Regions from separate parts of the Paenibacillus sp. JL3B1040 genome, predicted to be linked through region 3. Evidence: a T-box and tRNA genes for the amino acid it is inferred to sense, from the RefSeq annotation. Region 3 holds a T-box; the other regions hold tRNA genes.
What was found. The T-box of region 3 lies ahead of ACZF99_RS07935 (arginine--tRNA ligase). A T-box ahead of a tRNA ligase gene usually reads a tRNA of that ligase, here a tRNA-Arg.

Region 1 (6,383 bases), 2.6 Mb from region 3:
TAGCAAAAACACAGGTCTGTGCGAAGCCGCAAGGCGAAGTATACGGGCTGACGCCTGCCCGGTGCTGGAAGGTTAAGGGGAGCGGTTAGGAGGCAACTCCGAAGCTGTGAACCGAAGCCCCAGTAAACGGCGGCCGTAACTATAACGGTCCTAAGGTAGCGAAATTCCTTGTCAGGTAAATTCTGACCCGCACGAATGGCGTAACGACTTGGGCGCTGTCTCAACGAGAGATCCGGTGAAATTTTAATACCTGTGAAGATGCAGGTTACCCGCGACAAGACGGAAAGACCCCATGGAGCTTTACTGCAGCTTGATATTGGACTTTGATACGATTTGTACAGGATAGGTGGGAGCCTAGGAAGCCGGAGCGCCAGCTTCGGTGGAGGCGCCGTTGGGATACCACCCTGATCGTATCGGAGTTCTAACCTGGTACCGTAAGCCGGTACGGGGACAGTGTCAGGCGGGCAGTTTGACTGGGGCGGTCGCCTCCTAAAGAGTAACGGAGGCGCCCCAAGGTTCCCTCAGAATGGTTGGAAATCATTCGCAGAGTGCAAAGGCAAAAGGGAGCTTGACTGCGAGACTGACAAGTCGAGCAGGGACGAAAGTCGGGCTTAGTGATCCGGTGGTACCGCATGGAAGGGCCATCGCTCAACGGATAAAAGCTACCCTGGGGATAACAGGCTTATCTCCCCCAAGAGTCCACATCGACGGGGAGGTTTGGCACCTCGATGTCGGCTCATCGCATCCTGGGGCTGAAGTAGGTCCCAAGGGTTGGGCTGTTCGCCCATTAAAGCGGTACGCGAGCTGGGTTCAGAACGTCGTGAGACAGTTCGGTCCCTATCTGTCGTGGGCGTAGGAAATTTGAGAGGAGCTGTCCTTAGTACGAGAGGACCGGGATGGACGCACCGCTGGTGCACCAGTTGTTCCGCCAGGAGCACAGCTGGGTAGCTAAGTGCGGACGGGATAAGCGCTGAAAGCATCTAAGCGTGAAGCCCCCCTCAAGATGAGATTTCCCAGTATGTAAGACCCCTTGAAGACGACGAGGTTGATAGGCCTGAGGTGGAAGTGCAGCAATGTATGGAGCTGACAGGTACTAATCGGTCGAGGGCTTATCCAAAAACATCTAAAACACAAATTCGTTTCGTATCCAGTTTTCAGGCGATCAAGCGTCTGAATGACGATTTTAAGCTGCATGTCTTTTCTAAGGTTTGATCTTTTGCTGAAGCAGGGATCAGGCAGCGGAAGCAGCGCAAAAATCATGTTTGGTGGCGATGGCGGAGGGGTTCCACCCGTTCCCATCCCGAACACGACCGTTAAGCCCTCCAGCGCCGATGGTACTTGGACCGAAGGGTCCTGGGAGAGTAGGACGCCGCCAAGCAATGTTCCCTGATAGCTCAGTCGGTAGAGCACTCGACTGTTAATCGAGTTGTCACAGGTTCGAGTCCTGTTCGGGGAGTCCATCCTGGAAGAAAGCTTGTATGCCTTGCATATTTGCTTCTCTTCCGGGGAATCCAACTCATATGGAGAGGTGTCCGAGTTGGCCGAAGGAGCACGATTGGAAATCGTGTAGGCGTCACAAGCGTCTCGAGGGTTCGAATCCCTCTCTCTCCGCCAGCAAGGACTTTGATTGTGGCCCGTTGGTCAAGGGGTTAAGACACCTCCCTTTCACGGAGGTAACAGGGGTTCGAATCCCCTACGGGTCATTCTTTATCTTCCCAGATGCGGAGGCTTAGCTCAGCTGGGAGAGCATCTGCCTTACAAGCAGAGGGTCGGGGGTTCGATCCCCTCAGCCTCCACCATATCACTTACTACAGAAGTGAATAGATTTCCTTTTACTGACGCGGGGTGGAGCAGCCCGGTAGCTCGTCGGGCTCATAACCCGAAGGCCGCAGGTTCAAATCCTGCCCCCGCAATTATCCTCGAACGAGGATGGCATTATTCAAGTGTGGAGCCGTGGTGTAGAGGCCTAACATGCCTGCCTGTCACGCAGGAGACCGCGGGTTCGAATCCCGTCGGCTCCGCCATTTATTTATGCCTTATCTTTGTACGAGCCATTAGCTCAGTTGGTAGAGCACCTGACTTTTAATCAGGGTGTCGAAGGTTCGAGTCCTTCATGGCTCACCAGTTTCATATTGCTTATGCGGACGTGGCTCAGCGGTAGAGCATCGCCTTGCCAAGGCGAGGGTCGCGGGTTCGATTCCCGTCGTCCGCTCCATCTTCATACGCGCCCTTAGCTCAGCTGGATAGAGCGTTTGACTACGAATCAAAAGGTCAGGAGTTCGAATCTCTTAGGGCGCGTCCCTTTTGCCGGTGTGGCGGAATTGGCAGACGCGCGCGACTCAAAATTGTACGCGCCTCATGTTTTACGCGCCGAACCATTCCGTTCCTTGATATATAAAGGTTTTCCGAAAAGGGCACCGCGCTTTAGTCGGTGGACCCGCACCAAACTCCCCAAAATTCAGCCGATTTTGGAGGACTGCGCTTTTGTTTAGATGTAACGCGGTCAGGTTGTACGCGGCTGGTGTGTCGAGGATAACTCGATGTAGCATGCAAGTCAAGCATGACAAATTATATATTTTTATTGTGCCGGCGTGGCGGAATGGCAGACGCGCTCGACTCAAAATCGAGTGGGAAACCGTGGAGGTTCGAGTCCTCTCGCCGGTACCAACAATGAAATCAAGCTCTTGGGATCAGGAATCCAAAGGGCTTTTTTAATGTTCAGGACATTATGGATTGGCAGTAACAGTACGACATCGAGCTGTTTAGAAGAGATATTCGGGATCAACCTAAAAGTATAGTTCGGTGAAGAACACATTTTTGGAAAACGATCTCGATAAAAAACAAAGCAAGCGAACCTAGAGATAGTCCGCTTGCTTTGATCTGCCTGCCCTTCACCACCATTTGTAGCTGTTGCGCTCCAGCTTCTTCTGATCCGAGTTCTTTTCATGATCGCGTTTTCCGAAAAATTCGTCTTCTCTCGCGATCGTTGGGTCATACCAGTCCGCTTTGGCTTTCGCCCATTCCACCCACTTCATCGACTTGGGATCGAGGTTTCCGGATGCCTCCACTGCGGCAATATAACGCCTTATTTTGCAGGCGGTATCGTAGTCCTCCGAAAGATTTTCCAAAGCGAGCGTTTGCTCCACTTCAGCATTAAAGCGTTGTCTTCGCTCCTCTTTTCGCCGCTCTTCTTCCTGGCGTTTACGTTCAGCTTCCTCGCGGGCCTCGCGCTTTTGTCGGCGAATATCGGAAGCTTCGTAAAACGCAATCATGATATCGCCAAGGCGATCTTCGATGACGTATGATTTGCAATCGCGAAAGTTTTTTGCGGCATATATTGAAAAGCTGATTCGGCCATTGTAAACATAGTCATACTTTCTGATTTTTGGCTTTGACGCCCATGAACTGCGGCGCTTGTCTTCCTCATATTTCAGAAGCTGCATATTTTCTTCTTTCGTGGGAATATGCTTGACCTCGTCTTGCGCTTCTGAAACCGATATAGAGACAGTTTCCCCGTTGACTATAAATTTAAGATCGCTGGTAAGCGAACATCCTAACGGCTCCATGGCTTTGATTAGCGCATCAATTATATGTAACACCCGAGGTAATGTTTCTTCGGACACCGTGTCGGCAAGAAAGAGAGGAGAATCCTTGGCACGCCGATTGAAGCCTATTGCTTCTTGTTCTTTGCGTTTTTTTTTCCATTCCATGACTTCTTTGCGATGAGCAACAATTGTTGGGTGCATCTTCGCGTTTTCGTTAGGTATCCTGATTTGTGTTGCAGTGGAAAGCACGACTGTTCTCTCTTTCTCATTCAGAAATGCGAGAGTCTCTTTTTCAATCTGAGGTGTATACTCAGTTCCGGTTCTTACGCCTGATTTCTTAGCGGGCTTGCTGCTTATCGGGAGTGGTATTGGATTAACCAGTTTACCCGCACGAAGCTTGGCCCAGTATCCGACCGGAGGTGTGGGAATATCAAAGGACTGGCAGACTTTACGGATCGCAACATCCGAGACACCATATCTTTTCGCTACTTCGGTTACCGGCACCATCCATACTTCTTTGTACAAGGTTTCTCTGTCATAAATATTGTAGGTTTGTCCAGATTGCTCGTACGTTTCAGGTTGTCCGACCGTTTGAGTAGATTCGCTGGTATCGTCTACTGAAACGGACGGTGTCTGTTCCTCGACTAGTAACACAGAAGATTCAAGCGTTGGTGAAGATTCGCCGACAGCTGTTTCCATCTCCGCTCTAACGGAATCCTTTTCAGAAATCGCTCGATGTTTCTTTTTACGAGCGGCCGGTACGGTTCTGTAAATGAAAATCCTCTCATCCGCCGGTTCCGGTAGTTCCAGTTTGGTTACAGGCTTGTTGAAATTGAGCTTGGTCCAGTATCCGGACGGAGGAATCGGAATGCCAGCTTCCTTAATCTGTTTCATTAGATGAGCATAGGGAAGATTATATTTTTTGGCTACTCCGGCGACAGACATTTCCCAGATTTCATCGTATAATTGCTTACGTGTTATTACGATCTCCGAATGCTCTGGCACAGCGTTCACCTCCTTCCCTTCCTTGGATAAGCTCTTTGCAACAGTAGAAATGCGAGCCTTTGGCTCAGACATGACCTCCTGTTCTATTTGCATGGCTTGTTGATTTTCTTCTTCCGCATCAGCAGTACCCGCCGCAGCACTTTCTTTTAGCGGTTCATTCACTGTCTGTGGTGCGAGAATAGCGTCAAATTGTTTGATTCCCCCTATCCCTCGTTTTCGCTTAATAGAAAAACCAGGTCCCGTTTCATTTCCTCGAATTGATTAATAATCGTATTCAAATTTTTCTCGATATTCTCGACCTGGACAGCATTGATTTTTCCGTGGTTATAAGCAATGAGACGTTCCGGCACGATGGTATAGGACCAACTTTCTCTGTAGCGGTCTTCGTTGCGGACCGCAAAACCGATGGGCAACAAGTCGTTGCGCATGCCGAGTGTCAGCATGTTCGGGGATATACCCAAATAATCTGCAGCGATTTTTATTGTGATTTTGGGGATATTTCTGATCTCTTCATCCGAATACTTCACCATACGTTTCACCTCCTTGATCCGGTTCCGACGTCACAATCAGACTGGCGACAATCTATAGAAAGATATTGGTCTTCGGTATACCATAAACTTTCTCGTACAATATTTCCGAAATTCGAAAATTCTTATTCATCAACCACGAGAAGAATACCTAGCATCGGTCATGTCTGTGTATCCAGATGAGTTTGGCTTTGCTGAGAATCGTCTTGGAAGCTTCTCCTATCGAGAAAAAGATATGAAGTTCTCCATATATGACCTAAATAAGTGGGAGTCGCGAAAAGCCGCGCATTATGTTCTTAATTTAGTCTTTAATCCTCAAAATATAATCTATCGAGATATTCAGGATTTTGTCTATTCACTAGTCGAGAAAGAGGTTATCTTTAAAGTATAGTCACAAGACATCGGGCCAATCTGGCCCGATGCTACTTTTGCACAGGGACGCACCATTTGCAGTGGGTTTGTTTATTTATATACTGGCTTCTTTGGACAGGGTTATATATTTTTGAAGGATGTTCATGAGCAACAATATATTCAGGTTTTAACCTTTCTGAAATCCAGCATGCAGAGTTACTGTCATGAGGATCATAGTGTTCAGATATATCGTCTATTTGCCATTGAGGCAATAATTCTAGCGGGACATCACAAACAAAAATAGTGGGGATTCCGGTACTGGATAGCATATCGTGATATTTCCCATATATGTCTTTATCTAATTGTGCAGCAATTGCGGCAAGGTATTCACTCCCCCAACATAAATAGTGTCCGCTTTCGCCCAGGAGTTCTTTTTTAAACAAGCTGAAATAGACATGCTTGGAATCGGAAGGTTGCAGTGTAGGGTCGTAATCCATAACTGTGTTTACTGATATTCCAAATGTGGCAGTGGCAATTTGACGCATTTCCTCTACATTAAAAGGCTTTATGCCCTCTGAAAAGTAGCTTTCCATATCAATAGGACGACAGGCATGATACGCACGAATATGCGTGTAATGTCCAAGGTCAATCCCTTGTTTCTTATTCCCTTTATCATCAGGTACAAATACTTTTTTGTTATTCTCCATCATTCTAACTCCTTCGGCACGTTGCCTGACGGCTCGTGCCATTTTTTGGGGCATGATCTTCTACCGGTAAAGTCAATTCTCATATTCCAACAGAAAAAAACGATCTCAGCTACTTCCAGTCACTTTTGAAGTGAAAGAGCGTATTCCTCCGTATTGTTGAGCAAATCGATTTTTTGCTGCAGTTTGACTACGAAGCTCAAGAAGTCGGTGCTTTTCTTATTTTCCAATTTGAATGAGTTGATGATATT
Region 2 (6,383 bases), 2.6 Mb from region 3:
TCTCACACTGCCGAGAAAAGCCTCTAGCCAGGAGAAGGTGCCCGTACCGCAAACCGACACAGGTAGGCGAGAAGAGAATTCTAAGGCGCGCGGAAGAACTCTCGTTAAGGAACTCGGCAAAATGACCCCGTAACTTCGGGAGAAGGGGTGCCCCGGTAGAGTGAATAGCTCGAGGGGGCCGCAGTGAAAAGGCCCAAGCGACTGTTTAGCAAAAACACAGGTCTGTGCGAAGCCGCAAGGCGAAGTATACGGGCTGACGCCTGCCCGGTGCTGGAAGGTTAAGGGGAGCGGTTAGGAGGCAACTCCGAAGCTGTGAACCGAAGCCCCAGTAAACGGCGGCCGTAACTATAACGGTCCTAAGGTAGCGAAATTCCTTGTCAGGTAAATTCTGACCCGCACGAATGGCGTAACGACTTGGGCGCTGTCTCAACGAGAGATCCGGTGAAATTTTAATACCTGTGAAGATGCAGGTTACCCGCGACAAGACGGAAAGACCCCATGGAGCTTTACTGCAGCTTGATATTGGACTTTGATACGATTTGTACAGGATAGGTGGGAGCCTAGGAAGCCGGAGCGCCAGCTTCGGTGGAGGCGCCGTTGGGATACCACCCTGATCGTATCGGAGTTCTAACCTGGTACCGTAAGCCGGTACGGGGACAGTGTCAGGCGGGCAGTTTGACTGGGGCGGTCGCCTCCTAAAGAGTAACGGAGGCGCCCCAAGGTTCCCTCAGAATGGTTGGAAATCATTCGCAGAGTGCAAAGGCAAAAGGGAGCTTGACTGCGAGACTGACAAGTCGAGCAGGGACGAAAGTCGGGCTTAGTGATCCGGTGGTACCGCATGGAAGGGCCATCGCTCAACGGATAAAAGCTACCCTGGGGATAACAGGCTTATCTCCCCCAAGAGTCCACATCGACGGGGAGGTTTGGCACCTCGATGTCGGCTCATCGCATCCTGGGGCTGAAGTAGGTCCCAAGGGTTGGGCTGTTCGCCCATTAAAGCGGTACGCGAGCTGGGTTCAGAACGTCGTGAGACAGTTCGGTCCCTATCTGTCGTGGGCGTAGGAAATTTGAGAGGAGCTGTCCTTAGTACGAGAGGACCGGGATGGACGCACCGCTGGTGCACCAGTTGTTCCGCCAGGAGCACAGCTGGGTAGCTAAGTGCGGACGGGATAAGCGCTGAAAGCATCTAAGCGTGAAGCCCCCCTCAAGATGAGATTTCCCAGTATGTAAGACCCCTTGAAGACGACGAGGTTGATAGGCCTGAGGTGGAAGTGCAGCAATGTATGGAGCTGACAGGTACTAATCGGTCGAGGGCTTATCCAAAAACATCTAAAACACAAATTCGTTTCGTATCCAGTTTTCAGGCGATCAAGCGTCTGAATGACGATTTTAAGCTGCATGTCTTTTCTAAGGTTTGATCTTTTGCTGAAGCAGGGATCAGGCAGCGGAAGCAGCGCAAAAATCATGTTTGGTGGCGATGGCGGAGGGGTTCCACCCGTTCCCATCCCGAACACGACCGTTAAGCCCTCCAGCGCCGATGGTACTTGGACCGCAGGGTCCTGGGAGAGTAGGACGCCGCCAAGCAATGTTCCCTGATAGCTCAGTCGGTAGAGCACTCGACTGTTAATCGAGTTGTCACAGGTTCGAGTCCTGTTCGGGGAGCCACTTGCTCTCATAGCTCAGTAGGTAGAGTGCATCCATGGTAAGGATGAGGTCACCGGTTCGATCCCGGTTGAGAGCTTCTCTACATAAGGCCCGTTGGTCAAGGGGTTAAGACACCTCCCTTTCACGGAGGTAACAGGGGTTCGAATCCCCTACGGGTCACCATCTTCGTTATATGTAGATCCCAGATGTGGAGGCTTAGCTCAGCTGGGAGAGCATCTGCCTTACAAGCAGAGGGTCGGGGGTTCGATCCCCTCAGCCTCCACCATAGCATTGGGGATTAGCCAAGCGGTAAGGCAACGGACTTTGACTCCGTCATGCATAGGTTCGAATCCTATATCCCCAGCCATTTGCTTCATAAGAGCCATTAGCTCAGTTGGTAGAGCACCTGACTTTTAATCAGGGTGTCGAAGGTTCGAGTCCTTCATGGCTCACCAGTTTCACATTTGCGCGTGTGGCGGAATTGGCAGACGCACTAGACTTAGGATCTAGCGTCTTTGACGTGGGGGTTCAAGTCCCTCCACGCGCACCATCATTATGCGGACGTGGCTCAGCGGTAGAGCATCGCCTTGCCAAGGCGAGGGTCGCGGGTTCGATTCCCGTCGTCCGCTCCATCTTCATACGCGCCCTTAGCTCAGCTGGATAGAGCGTTTGACTACGAATCAAAAGGTCAGGAGTTCGAATCTCTTAGGGCGCGCCACTTTTTCAATTGCATATCGCCTTATTGACGGGATGTAGCTCAGCTTGGTAGAGCACCTGGTTTGGGACCAGGGGGTCGCATGTTCGAATCGTGTCATCCCGACCATTTCTTTAAGGTGCGGGTGTAGTTCAATGGTAGAACTCCAGCCTTCCAAGCTGGTAGCGTGGGTTCGATTCCCATCACCCGCTCCATACATAACAGCAACATCATCGGATAAGATGATGTTTTTTGTTATAATTGCAGCAATGGCCTCATTTCCGGGTATAAAAGTTTTCTATCATTAACTTATACCCTTGCAATTTACTGCTTTACCGTGTTAGGGTAGGTGGAGTTGGAACAAAGCGCTCCCCGTGGCTCCGATCAGGCCACCCGGAACAAATTTCTTACAAACTAAGTGAAGATTTTCAGGGCAGTTTATTGTATGATGTTAAGAAACGCTAGGCGACGCCATTTGGTCTAAACGACAAAGACGAGTGACAATGCTGAAATTAGCTTGCTGCATTAGGGATGAAATGGGGGAGAAACATGACAGAGTTAACGGTTACCGCAGGCAAAGGCAACTCGAATAACCTGCTTCGGCGCGACATTCGTTTTTTGGGCAATATTCTAGGAGAGGTCCTGGTGCATCAGGGCGGCAATGAGCTCTTGGATATTGTCGAGAAGATACGTGAAGCCAGTAAATCCCTGCGGGCTGTATTTTTACCGGAATTACATGAAGAATTTAAGGAAATGATCAACTCTTTGGAGCCCGGAATTCGTCATCAGGTGATCCGTGCATTTGCGATCTACTTCCAACTGGTGAATATCGCGGAGCAGAACCACCGGATTCGGCGCAAACGCGATTATGAGCTTTCGGCCGGGGACGCTGTGCAGACCGGTACGATCGAGTCGGCTGTCCGGGATCTGAAGGAGCAGGGCTTCAATTATGCCGAGGCTCAGGAAATCCTGGAAGGCATGTCGCTGGAATTGGTCATGACGGCCCATCCGACGGAAGCAATGCGTCGCGCGATTCTGGACATCCACAAGCGTATTGCCGACGACGTCATGCAACTCGACAACCCGACGTTGACCTACCGGGAGCGGGAGCAACTGCGGGAGAAGCTGCTTAACGAAGTCATCACGCTTTGGCAAACCGATGAATTGCGCGATCGCAAGCCGACCGTTCTGGATGAAGTCAGAAACGGCATGTATTATTTTCACGAAACTTTATTTCATGTCCTGCCGGAAGTGTATCAAGAGCTGGAACGTTGCCTGACCAAATATTATCCGGAGCACTACTGGCATGTGCCGACATATTTGCGCTTCGGTTCCTGGATCGGCGGCGACCGGGACGGGAATCCTTCCGTAACTTCGGACGTTACCTGGGAGACGTTGCGGATGCAGCGCAAACTGGCGGTACGCGAATACCAGCGGATTTTGTCCGATTTGTTCAAGCATCTTAGCTTCAGCACCAGCATCGTGGACGTTACCGACGAACTGATGGCTTCCATCCAACGGGACCGCCTTCAAGTCACTTTACGCAAAACGCAGCAATGGAACAACGATAAAGAACCGTACCGGATTAAGCTGACGTATATGACGGAGAAGCTGCACAATGTTTTGGACGACAGCAAGCAGGACACGCCGGAGCGCTACCCGAGCGTTGATGCATTTATCCAGGATCTGAAAATCATCGACCGGAGCTTGCGTCATCACTACGCCGACTATGTTGCCGATACCCATATCAAGAAGCTGATTCGCCAAGCGGAACTGTTCGGCTTCCATACGGCCACGCTGGATATTCGCCAGCACAGCAAAGAGCATGAGAACGCGATGACGGAAATTTTGGCGAAAATGAACATCGTGGACAATTACGGCGAGTTAGAGGAAGAAGATAAGATTAAGCTGCTGGAACGTGTGCTCAACGACCCGCGGCCGCTGACTTCTCCTTATCAGGAATACAGCGAAGCTACGAAAGAGTGTCTGGATGTTTACCGTACGGTTTACCGGGCGCAAAAAGAATACGGACAGCAGTGCATCACCAGCTATCTCATTAGTATGACGGAAGCGGCCAGCGATATTCTTGAGGTAATGGTCTTCTCGAAAGAGGTGGGATTGTTCCGCAAAGAAGCCGACGGTACCGTTGTCTGCACCCTGCAATCCGTTCCGCTCTTTGAAACGATCGACGACTTGCACGCAGCACCCGGCATCATGCGGCAACTGTTCAGTATGCCGATTTATCGTCAGTCAGTAGCGGCGATGAACGATCTCCAGGAAATTATGCTGGGCTACTCTGACAGCAATAAGGACGGCGGCGTGGTTACGGCCAACTGGGAGCTGCGCGTGGCGTTGAAGCAAATTACGGCCGCGGGCAATGAATTTGGCGTAAGGCTGAAATTCTTCCATGGGCGCGGCGGCGCGCTCGGACGCGGCGGCATGCCGCTGAACCGCAGCATTCTCGTGCAGCCGCCGGAAACGATCGGCGGTGGCATCAAGATCACCGAGCAAGGCGAGGTGATCTCGTCGCGGTATTCCTTGCGCGGTATCGCCTACCGCAGCTTGGAGCAAGCGACCTCGGCGCTGATTACCGCCGCGATTCAAGCGAAGTTGTATCAAGGCCCAAGTCCGGAGGAACAACGCTGGGAAGAAATCATGACGGGGATTTCGGAGACGTCGCTTCATAAATATCAGGATCTTGTTTTCCGCGAACCGGATTTCCTGAAGTTCTTCCGTGAATCGACGCCACTGGTTGAGGTGGGCGAGCTGAATATCGGTTCCCGTCCTTCCAAGCGTAAGAACAGCGATCGGTTTGAGGACTTGCGGGCGATCCCGTGGGTGTTTGCGTGGACGCAAAGCCGCTATTTGTTCCCGGCATGGTACGCCGCGGGTACCGGCCTGCTTAACTTCTATCAAAACAACGAAGAGAACCTCAAGGTTCTTCAGGATATGTACCAGAACTTCTCTTTCTTCAGAACGGTTATCGATACGTTGCAATTTGCGCTGATTAAAGCAGACTTGGTGATCGCCAAGGAATATGCGAAAATGTGCTCGGATAACGAAGTCAAGGATCGCATCCTTGGCCAAATCGAAGAGGAGTTCCGGTTGACGCGGGAAATGGTGTTGAAAATTGCCGACATTTCCGAAATTCTCGACAACGTACCGGGCTTGCAAGAATCCATTCGTTTGCGTAATCCGTATGTCGATCCGCTCAGCTATTTGCAGGTCCAGCTCTTGACGGAGTTGCGGACGGTGCGGGAACAAGGACAGGATGACGCCGAACTGCTGCGTGAAGTTCTGCTTACGATTAACGGTATTGCCGCCGGACTTCGGAATACGGGCTGATGCCCGCAGGCTTACCGACTGGAAAGCCAAGCCGGGCCTTCTATATGAGGAGGTCCGGCTTTTTTGCTTTCGGCTTTTTGCCGAATGTATTGCAATTTGCGAAAAGTTGCTTTACCATTTGAATGAAGTGCCGACGACGGGAAGCACCCTTTGAATTAATAAACTTTTTGAATTTCCTTAAACCAAAGGGACGAGTAGCCGGACAGGCAGGGTACGAGTACCTGAGCCCTTCCAACCGATTTGGGGGAAACTATGGTGGTTGAACATTTCGATGCAAGACTGGTGAAGCTGGCCCGTAAAGGGGATCAGGTCGCCTTCGCCGAACTTGTCGATCTATATAAGGATAAGCTTTATCATCTCGCATACCGGATGCTGTCCAACCGGCACGAGTCCGAGGATGTCGTGCAGGAGACGTTTTTAAGGGTGCACAAAAACTGGAGCCGGTACGACGACAAACAGAAGTTCTCCACGTGGATTTACCGAATCGCGACCAACTTATGCATCGATCGGTTGCGCAAGCGGAAGCCAAGCTACTATCTGGATGCCGAAATGAACGATCAGGAGGGCATGGACGGGTACACCTTGATCCCCGGGGACGAACGAACGCCGGAATCGGAATACCTGCTGTCGGAAACGCAGCAAACCATCCATCAAGCCATCGAAGGCTTGCCTGCCAAATACAAGTCGGTGATCGTACTCC
Region 3 (6,383 bases):
ATTCCCCTCCCTCTCCGAGTCCATAAAAAAACCGCCTCAATACGACCTGCTCCCTGGAGCAAGTCGCATCAAAGCGGTATGTGCTTCACACCCAAAATCGATCGATTATGGGAAAAATGTATCACGAATCGGCGGTGTTTACAAGCGGTACGTGCCCGGTACTTTCACGGATACTTTCACGGATACTTTCACGGATTCATTTCACCGCGAGTCCCTCCAAAACCCCCTTCACCAAGTTTTCCACGTAATTCTCGTCCAACTCGTCGCTAAGGATCAAGAGCCTGTAAAAGATCGGCCCGTAGATTTGATCCAGGCATAACTCAAGATCAAGACCGTCCTTCAATTCTCCGCGCCGGATTCCCCGTTCAATGATCTGGCTTGCCTCAGCCCGGCGGGGCCGAAAGTACCTCGAACGGTATGTGTCCGCCAGTCCGGGATCAATTTGTCCTTCCCCGACCAGCTCTTTGATAACACTCCCCTCCCGACTGGTCATAAACCGAACCAATCTCGTAACATGGATGACCAGGTCCTGAAAGATCGAACCCGTATCGGGGACCGGGATTCTAGCCGTAGATGCCGACAGGAACCCGTCCATGACCACCGCGGCTTTGTTGGGCCACCATTTATAGATCGTGGCTTTGCTGACCCCGGCCCGCTCCGCGATTTTCTCCACCGTGACCGATCCAAAGCCTTGCTCCAGCAGCAAATCGTAGGAAGCGGCAAGAATGGCGTTTTGCGTTTCCACATTGCGCGGACGCCCTCTTTTGGCATGCACTTGAACCCACTCCTTTTCCGAAAAAAACTATACGTTCATTATACTAAATTTACATCAACCACCGGAAATAAAATCGTTATTTACAAAACGATACGTTCAGTATATTATTTAATCGTCGACAATTAATAAACGTTGCGTTCAGTATTTGATCGAAGGAGGAAGTTTTGTTATGGAAACGAAACATACTGCCGCCGGCAAGCCGGTTTCAGGCTGGATTCTGTTCCTGTTGGCCGCCGCTTGCGGACTTATCGTCGCCAATCTGTATTATTCCCAAACCCTGGTCGGGCCGATCAGCGCCGCCACGGGGCTAACTTCCGGGGCAGCGGGATTTATCGTCACTTTAACGCAAATCGGGTATGTGCTCGGTTTGCTGTTCATCGTTCCGCTCAGCGATATTGTTGAAAACCGCCGTCTTGTGGCCATCTTCCTGCTTGTGGCGTTCTGCGCTTTGGTGACGGCATCCTTCGCCTCCAGCGCGCCTCTGTTCCTCGCCGCATCCTTGTTTATCGGTCTGGGATCCGTGGTAGCGCAAATTCTCGTTCCTTATGCAACCTATTTGGCGTCGGGACCCAACCAGGGCCGGGTAGTAGGCAACGTAATGAGCGGACTTCTGCTCGGGATCATGTTCGCCCGCCCCGTGGCCAGCTTCATTGCCGGCCTGTGGAAGTGGCAGGCGGTTTTCGCCTTATCCGCGGGAGCTATCGGCCTTTTAACGATTTTATTGTACCGGGTGCTTCCCGAACGCAAGCCGGAGCCCGCCTTAAGTTACGGTAAATTGATCGCTTCTTTGGGATCTTTATTGAAACACACGCCGGTCCTTCGCCGCCGGGCCGTTTATCAAGCTTGCCTGTTTAGCGTTTTCAGTCTCTTTTGGACTGTGGTTCCGCTGCATTTGGCGGACGAATTCGGCATGACGCAGCAGGGGATCGCCTGGTTCGCGCTGGCCGGCGTAGGAGGCGCCATCGCCGCGCCGATCGCGGGAAGACTCGCGGATCAAGGCTGGACCAAATTCTTGACCGGATTGGCCATGGGGGTTGCCGCCTTGTCTTTTGTCCTGGCCTATCTTATTCGCGGCCAATCGACGGCCTCCCTTATCCTGCTGGTTCTTGCCGCAATTCTGCTGGACATGGCCGTCTCGGGAAATCTGGTGCTTGGACAGCGGGTGGTTTATTCCCTGGGCAATAAAGCCAAAGGACGCCTCAACGGGTTATTTATGGCTATCTTTTTCATCGGCGGGGCTGCCGGATCGTCCTTGGGCGGGTGGTCTTATTCCCGCGGCGGTTGGAGTCTCACCTCTCTGATCGGCGTTGTCGTGCCTCTGCTGGCTTTGGTTTACTTTTGCGCCGAAAGTAGAACCGATTTCAAGAAGGGCGCCGCCCCCCTACCTGTGGAGAAAGCCCCAAAAGAATAACCTATTTCAGGAACATTATGGGAGCAATCCGCAATCGGACGGATGGCCTTATAAAACAACCCTAATAAAACAGCGGTTGACTTTATCGCCCGGCCGGTTATAATATTACAAAATAACCCAAATTCGACGATTGGGAGAGTAGCTGTCGGTTCGAGTCCTAGCGAGCCGGGTTGGTGGAAGCCGGTACGGAGCGGACAGCGAAGCGGGCCCATGAGAATGGCTGCCGAACGTTTACGTCCGGTAGGCAGCCACGGCGAAAGACCGTTATCCCCAGAGTGGTTAAACATGAGTTTAACAACAAGAGTGGTACCGCGAACGCGCAAGCCTTCGTCTCTTTAGGAGACGGAGGCTTATTTTTATTTTGCCAAGGAGGTCCCCTATGATCAGCCAATGGATGAAAAAGCACATTGAAACGTCCGTGCAGCAAGTGGTTTCACAGCTCGGTCAACGTACCGAAGGGCTCGCGAACGTGGTGATCGAGCAGCCCGCACGCCCGGAACACGGCGATTATTCGACCAATATCGCGATGCAGCTGGCCAAAACACTGCGGCAACCGCCGCTGCATATTGCCGAGCTATTGAAGCAAGAGTTGGAACAGGCGGGACGGATGGGAGGTTTGTTGGAGCGGATCGAAACCGCCCCGCCGGGGTTTCTGAACTTCCACCTCGATTGGAACGTATGGGCCCGCAAGGCCTTTCGCCTTCTCGATCCCGGCAGCGAAAAAGTCATAATCGAGCACACTTCCATCAACCCGAACAAATCCGCCCACATCGGCCATCTGAGAAACGCCTGTATCGGCGACTCGCTGGCGCGGCTGCTGAAGAGAGCGGGATATCGGGTTGAAGTCCACAATTATATCGACGACCTGGGCAATCAACTGGCCGATACTGTCGCAGGGCTGTTGAACGTTCCCCATCGGGCGGAGCATCCGCGGTTCGGCGATTACTGCTGGGAGCTTTATGCCCGCGTGAACAAGGAATATGAGCGGGACCCTTCCCTTCTGGAGCAAAGAACGCGAGTGCTGCGGGCGCTGGAAGACGGGGACGAAAATATCGCATGGATCGGCTTGCTTACGGCGGAACGTATCGTGCGGGAGCATCTGGAGGAGATGAAGGCGTTCGGGATCGAATACGACTTGCTGGTGTGGGAGAGCCGGATCGTCCGCGAAGGCTTTTGGGACTCGGCCTTTCGTTTGCTGCAGCAAACCGATCTATTTCAGATGGAAAGGTCCGGCAAGCTGGCAGGCTGTTGGGTGCTGAAGCAGTCGTCGGCCGAGCAGGCCGAGCAGGTCGAGCCGAATGCCGAGCATCGGGCGGACAAAGTTCTCGTTCGGTCCAACGGCATTTTGACCTACACGGCCAAAGATATCGCGTACCATCTCTGGAAATTCGGTTTGCTGACAAACGACTTCCGGTACAAACCGTTTGCGGATGGGCTTTGGACCACGCACGCGGACGGCACCGATGGGTTGGATGGCGTATCCGCCAACTTCGGCAAAGCGGACCTCGTCGTCAACGTGATCGACCGCAGGCAAGCGTACCCGCAGGCCATGGTGAAGCAAGCGCTGGAAGGGCTCGGCTTCGCGGCCCAGGCGGAGAAGCTGCGCCACGTCGGTTACGGCGTTGTTTCACTAAGCCCCGGTGCGGCAAGGGAGCTGGGGATTGACACCTCCGACGGCAAAAGCTCTTATGCCATGTCCGGCAGACAAGGGATCGGAATTAAGGTGTCCGAGCTGTTGGATCTCATGGAAGCGCATATCGAGCGTAAACGCTCCGATGCCGAGGGGCTCTCCAGCCGCCGGATCGCGGCTGCAGCAATCCGCTACTACCTGCTGCGGTTCGCCTTGCCGACTGAAGTGGTGTTTGACATTCAACAGGCCATGGAGACGACCGGCAACACCGGCGTATATCTGATGTACGCCCATGCCCGAGCCGCCGGCCTCTTGGCGAAAGCCCGCGAGCGCGGAATGGCGCAAATGACGGAGCCCCCGGTTGATGCCGCCCCGTCGGAACGCGCCGAGCACGCCCTGCTCAGGCACATCGCGGCATGGCCGGATACGCTGATCGCCGCACGCGAGGAACTGTCCCCTACGCCGATCTGCCATTTCGCTTATGAGCTCGCCACCTTGTTTCATCATTTTTATTCGGCGTGTCCGATCCTGAAAGCCGAGCCGCACCAGCAGCCGTTCCGCCTATGGCTCACCGCCAGGTTCAAGGATACGATCGCCGATGCGCTGGATGTTATCGGTTTGCCGGCTCCGGATCGCCTGTAAGCCAAACAGGCAGCCGAAACTTCCCCCAGCTTCATCTGACTAACAATGAGGGGGAAGCGCTCGACTGCCAAGGAACGGCCGGAGCTTGCGTTTAATCGATGAAATTCAGGTAAGCGAGCAGCCGTTTCAACATCACGGCGCTTTGGGCCCGGGTTGCCGATGCCTTCGGGGCGAGGGTCGTTTCGTCCGTCCCCTGGATCAGCCCCGCCGCCAATAAGCCCCGCATCGGCTCATCAGCCCAACGCGCCAGGTTGGATGCGTCGGGAAAGCGTTCGAGCACTTCGGCTCCGGCCGCCGGCAATTCACCTGCGAATTGGGCCGCGCGCGCCAGCATCGCCGCCATCTGCTCGCGGGTGATCGGATGGTCCGGCCGGAACGTGCCGTCCGCGTAACCGCTGACCAGCCCCGCCCGAACGGCAGCCGTTACGGAGTCCGCGTACCACGCATCCGGGGACACGTCGCGAAAGGCGATTGCTGCGGGACGTGCGGCCAACCCGAGCGAACGCACCAGCATCGCCGCGAACTCGGCGCGGGTCACGCTGCCGTCCGGATCAAAAGCGCCGCCGCCTTTTCCGACCAAGATCAATTTGTCGGCAAGCAGTTCAACGTCCGCTCTTGACCAATGCCCCTCAAGATCGGCGAAAGCATGACCGGTCCGAAGTACGGCGTACAGGCTGTCGTGAGGAGCCGAGAAAACGGCGTAAACGGCTTGATGCTCCTTGCGAAATACGGCAGGAACAAAGTGCAAGCGATGATCCGCATCCACCCAAACCACGGTTGCGTTTGCCGGGGTAGGCTCCGTGTCCAGGCGGATCGTCCGTTCAAGATAATTGCGCCCGAAGTCGGCGATGACCTTACCGTCCACGTCCAGCGAAAATTCGACGGGATCGGCGAGCCCCTCGTAACCGTGCTCCTTGAAGGTCGTTAATACTTCCGAGAGATCCTCCTCGGTCGCTTCCGCGATCGTGGTTGTCAAGGTCGATCCGCCACTCTCCCCGAACAAACGCAGCGGCAAGCTGTAGCTTCCCCGATTCGCCTTGATCCGCAAAACGGCATTCGGTTGTACTCGCAGGATGTCGCGGAGCGTCTGCATCGGGAGATCCGTTTTGATTATGGGAGCCGCGGCTTCGATGATCTCTAGCTCTACCTCGTTTGCGCTCGCAAACAGCGCAGGCAGCCCGCTTCCATCCATTACGAATCGCTGCACGGCCCGGCCGTCGCTGGCCTTTTCATCGATGATAGTAACGAGCAGATCCTGGCCGCCGGCCCTGATCTTGGCCTTGGCCGGTTGGTTGGCGGGCGGAGGCGTCACAGGTACAATCGGGCTTCCTGAGCTTCCGGATCCTCCAGATCCCCCCGATCCGTCGGGATCCGCGGGCGGGCTAGGCGGATCCTTCGGCTCCAGGTCGATCCGGCCGATATCGATGCCGCCTCCCGCCGCAACCGTCACGTTTGCCGTCTGTGTCTTATATCCCGAGGCGAGGAACTTCACTGTCTGTGCGCCTACCGGCACATTCGTCAGCGTGAAGCTGCCGTCGGCGCCGGTCGTGTCGCTTATCCCGTAGACGTCGACCGTCACCGTTACCCCGGATAACGGGATGTTGCCGGTTCCGTAGACGGTACCGGTCACCGTGCCGAAGTCTGGCAATGGAGGTTCGGCGACCGTTAAACGAAGCGTCGCCGCTGCGGAGGCCCCCCCGGCATCGATCACCGTAACGTCAACGTCAAAGCTGCCCGCTTCCCGAGGAGTTCCTTCCAGCGCCCCTGTTGCGTCCAAGGCCAACCCTTCCGGAAGCCCGGTTGCTTGCCAGGTCAAGCCGCCTCCCGCCCCGTCAAAAGCTTCAAGTTGCTGCGCATAAGCACTCCCTCGGTCTGCCGTCGGCAAGCTTTCGGTCAGTACCGCCGGACGCAAATAAGGGGTTCCG

Region 1: it encodes a tRNA-Arg, which carries the amino acid that the T-box ahead of ACZF99_RS07935 (arginine--tRNA ligase) is inferred to sense. The anticodon was not compared.
Region 2: it encodes a tRNA-Arg, which carries the amino acid that the T-box ahead of ACZF99_RS07935 (arginine--tRNA ligase) is inferred to sense. The anticodon was not compared.

The regions. Positions count from the first base shown of each region.
Region 1 covers NZ_CM169317.1:4,343,196-4,349,578, reverse strand. The annotation lists rRNA gene ACZF99_RS19675 (23S ribosomal RNA) at 1-1,117, shown strand, start outside; rRNA gene rrf (5S ribosomal RNA) at 1,262-1,378, shown strand; tRNA gene ACZF99_RS19665 (tRNA-Asn) at 1,384-1,456, shown strand; tRNA gene ACZF99_RS19660 (tRNA-Ser) at 1,523-1,614, shown strand; tRNA gene ACZF99_RS19655 (tRNA-Glu) at 1,632-1,703, shown strand; tRNA gene ACZF99_RS19650 (tRNA-Val) at 1,724-1,799, shown strand; tRNA gene ACZF99_RS19645 (tRNA-Met) at 1,840-1,913, shown strand; tRNA gene ACZF99_RS19640 (tRNA-Asp) at 1,948-2,024, shown strand; tRNA gene ACZF99_RS19635 (tRNA-Lys) at 2,049-2,124, shown strand; tRNA gene ACZF99_RS19630 (tRNA-Gly) at 2,141-2,215, shown strand; tRNA gene ACZF99_RS19625 (tRNA-Arg) at 2,225-2,298, shown strand; tRNA gene ACZF99_RS19620 (tRNA-Leu) at 2,586-2,667, shown strand; gene ACZF99_RS19615 (hypothetical protein) at 2,892-4,712, opposite strand; gene ACZF99_RS19610 (hypothetical protein) at 4,754-5,080, opposite strand; gene ACZF99_RS19605 (hypothetical protein) at 5,500-6,135, opposite strand; gene ACZF99_RS19600 (hypothetical protein) at 6,255-6,383, opposite strand, start outside.
Region 2 covers NZ_CM169317.1:5,020,477-5,026,859, reverse strand. The annotation lists rRNA gene ACZF99_RS23065 (23S ribosomal RNA) at 1-1,323, shown strand, start outside; rRNA gene rrf (5S ribosomal RNA) at 1,468-1,584, shown strand; tRNA gene ACZF99_RS23055 (tRNA-Asn) at 1,590-1,665, shown strand; tRNA gene ACZF99_RS23050 (tRNA-Thr) at 1,669-1,741, shown strand; tRNA gene ACZF99_RS23045 (tRNA-Glu) at 1,753-1,827, shown strand; tRNA gene ACZF99_RS23040 (tRNA-Val) at 1,855-1,930, shown strand; tRNA gene ACZF99_RS23035 (tRNA-Gln) at 1,937-2,011, shown strand; tRNA gene ACZF99_RS23030 (tRNA-Lys) at 2,024-2,099, shown strand; tRNA gene ACZF99_RS23025 (tRNA-Leu) at 2,111-2,194, shown strand; tRNA gene ACZF99_RS23020 (tRNA-Gly) at 2,202-2,276, shown strand; tRNA gene ACZF99_RS23015 (tRNA-Arg) at 2,286-2,362, shown strand; tRNA gene ACZF99_RS23010 (tRNA-Pro) at 2,391-2,467, shown strand; tRNA gene ACZF99_RS23005 (tRNA-Gly) at 2,480-2,553, shown strand; gene ppc (phosphoenolpyruvate carboxylase) at 2,888-5,683, shown strand; gene sigW (RNA polymerase sigma factor SigW) at 5,936-6,383, shown strand, end outside.
Region 3 covers NZ_CM169317.1:1,784,702-1,791,084, reverse strand. The annotation lists gene ACZF99_RS07945 (TetR/AcrR family transcriptional regulator) at 197-775, opposite strand; gene ACZF99_RS07940 (MFS transporter) at 945-2,186, shown strand; T-box leader at 2,304-2,524, shown strand; gene ACZF99_RS07935 (arginine--tRNA ligase) at 2,566-4,458, shown strand; gene ACZF99_RS07930 (S-layer homology domain-containing protein) at 4,550-6,383, opposite strand, start outside.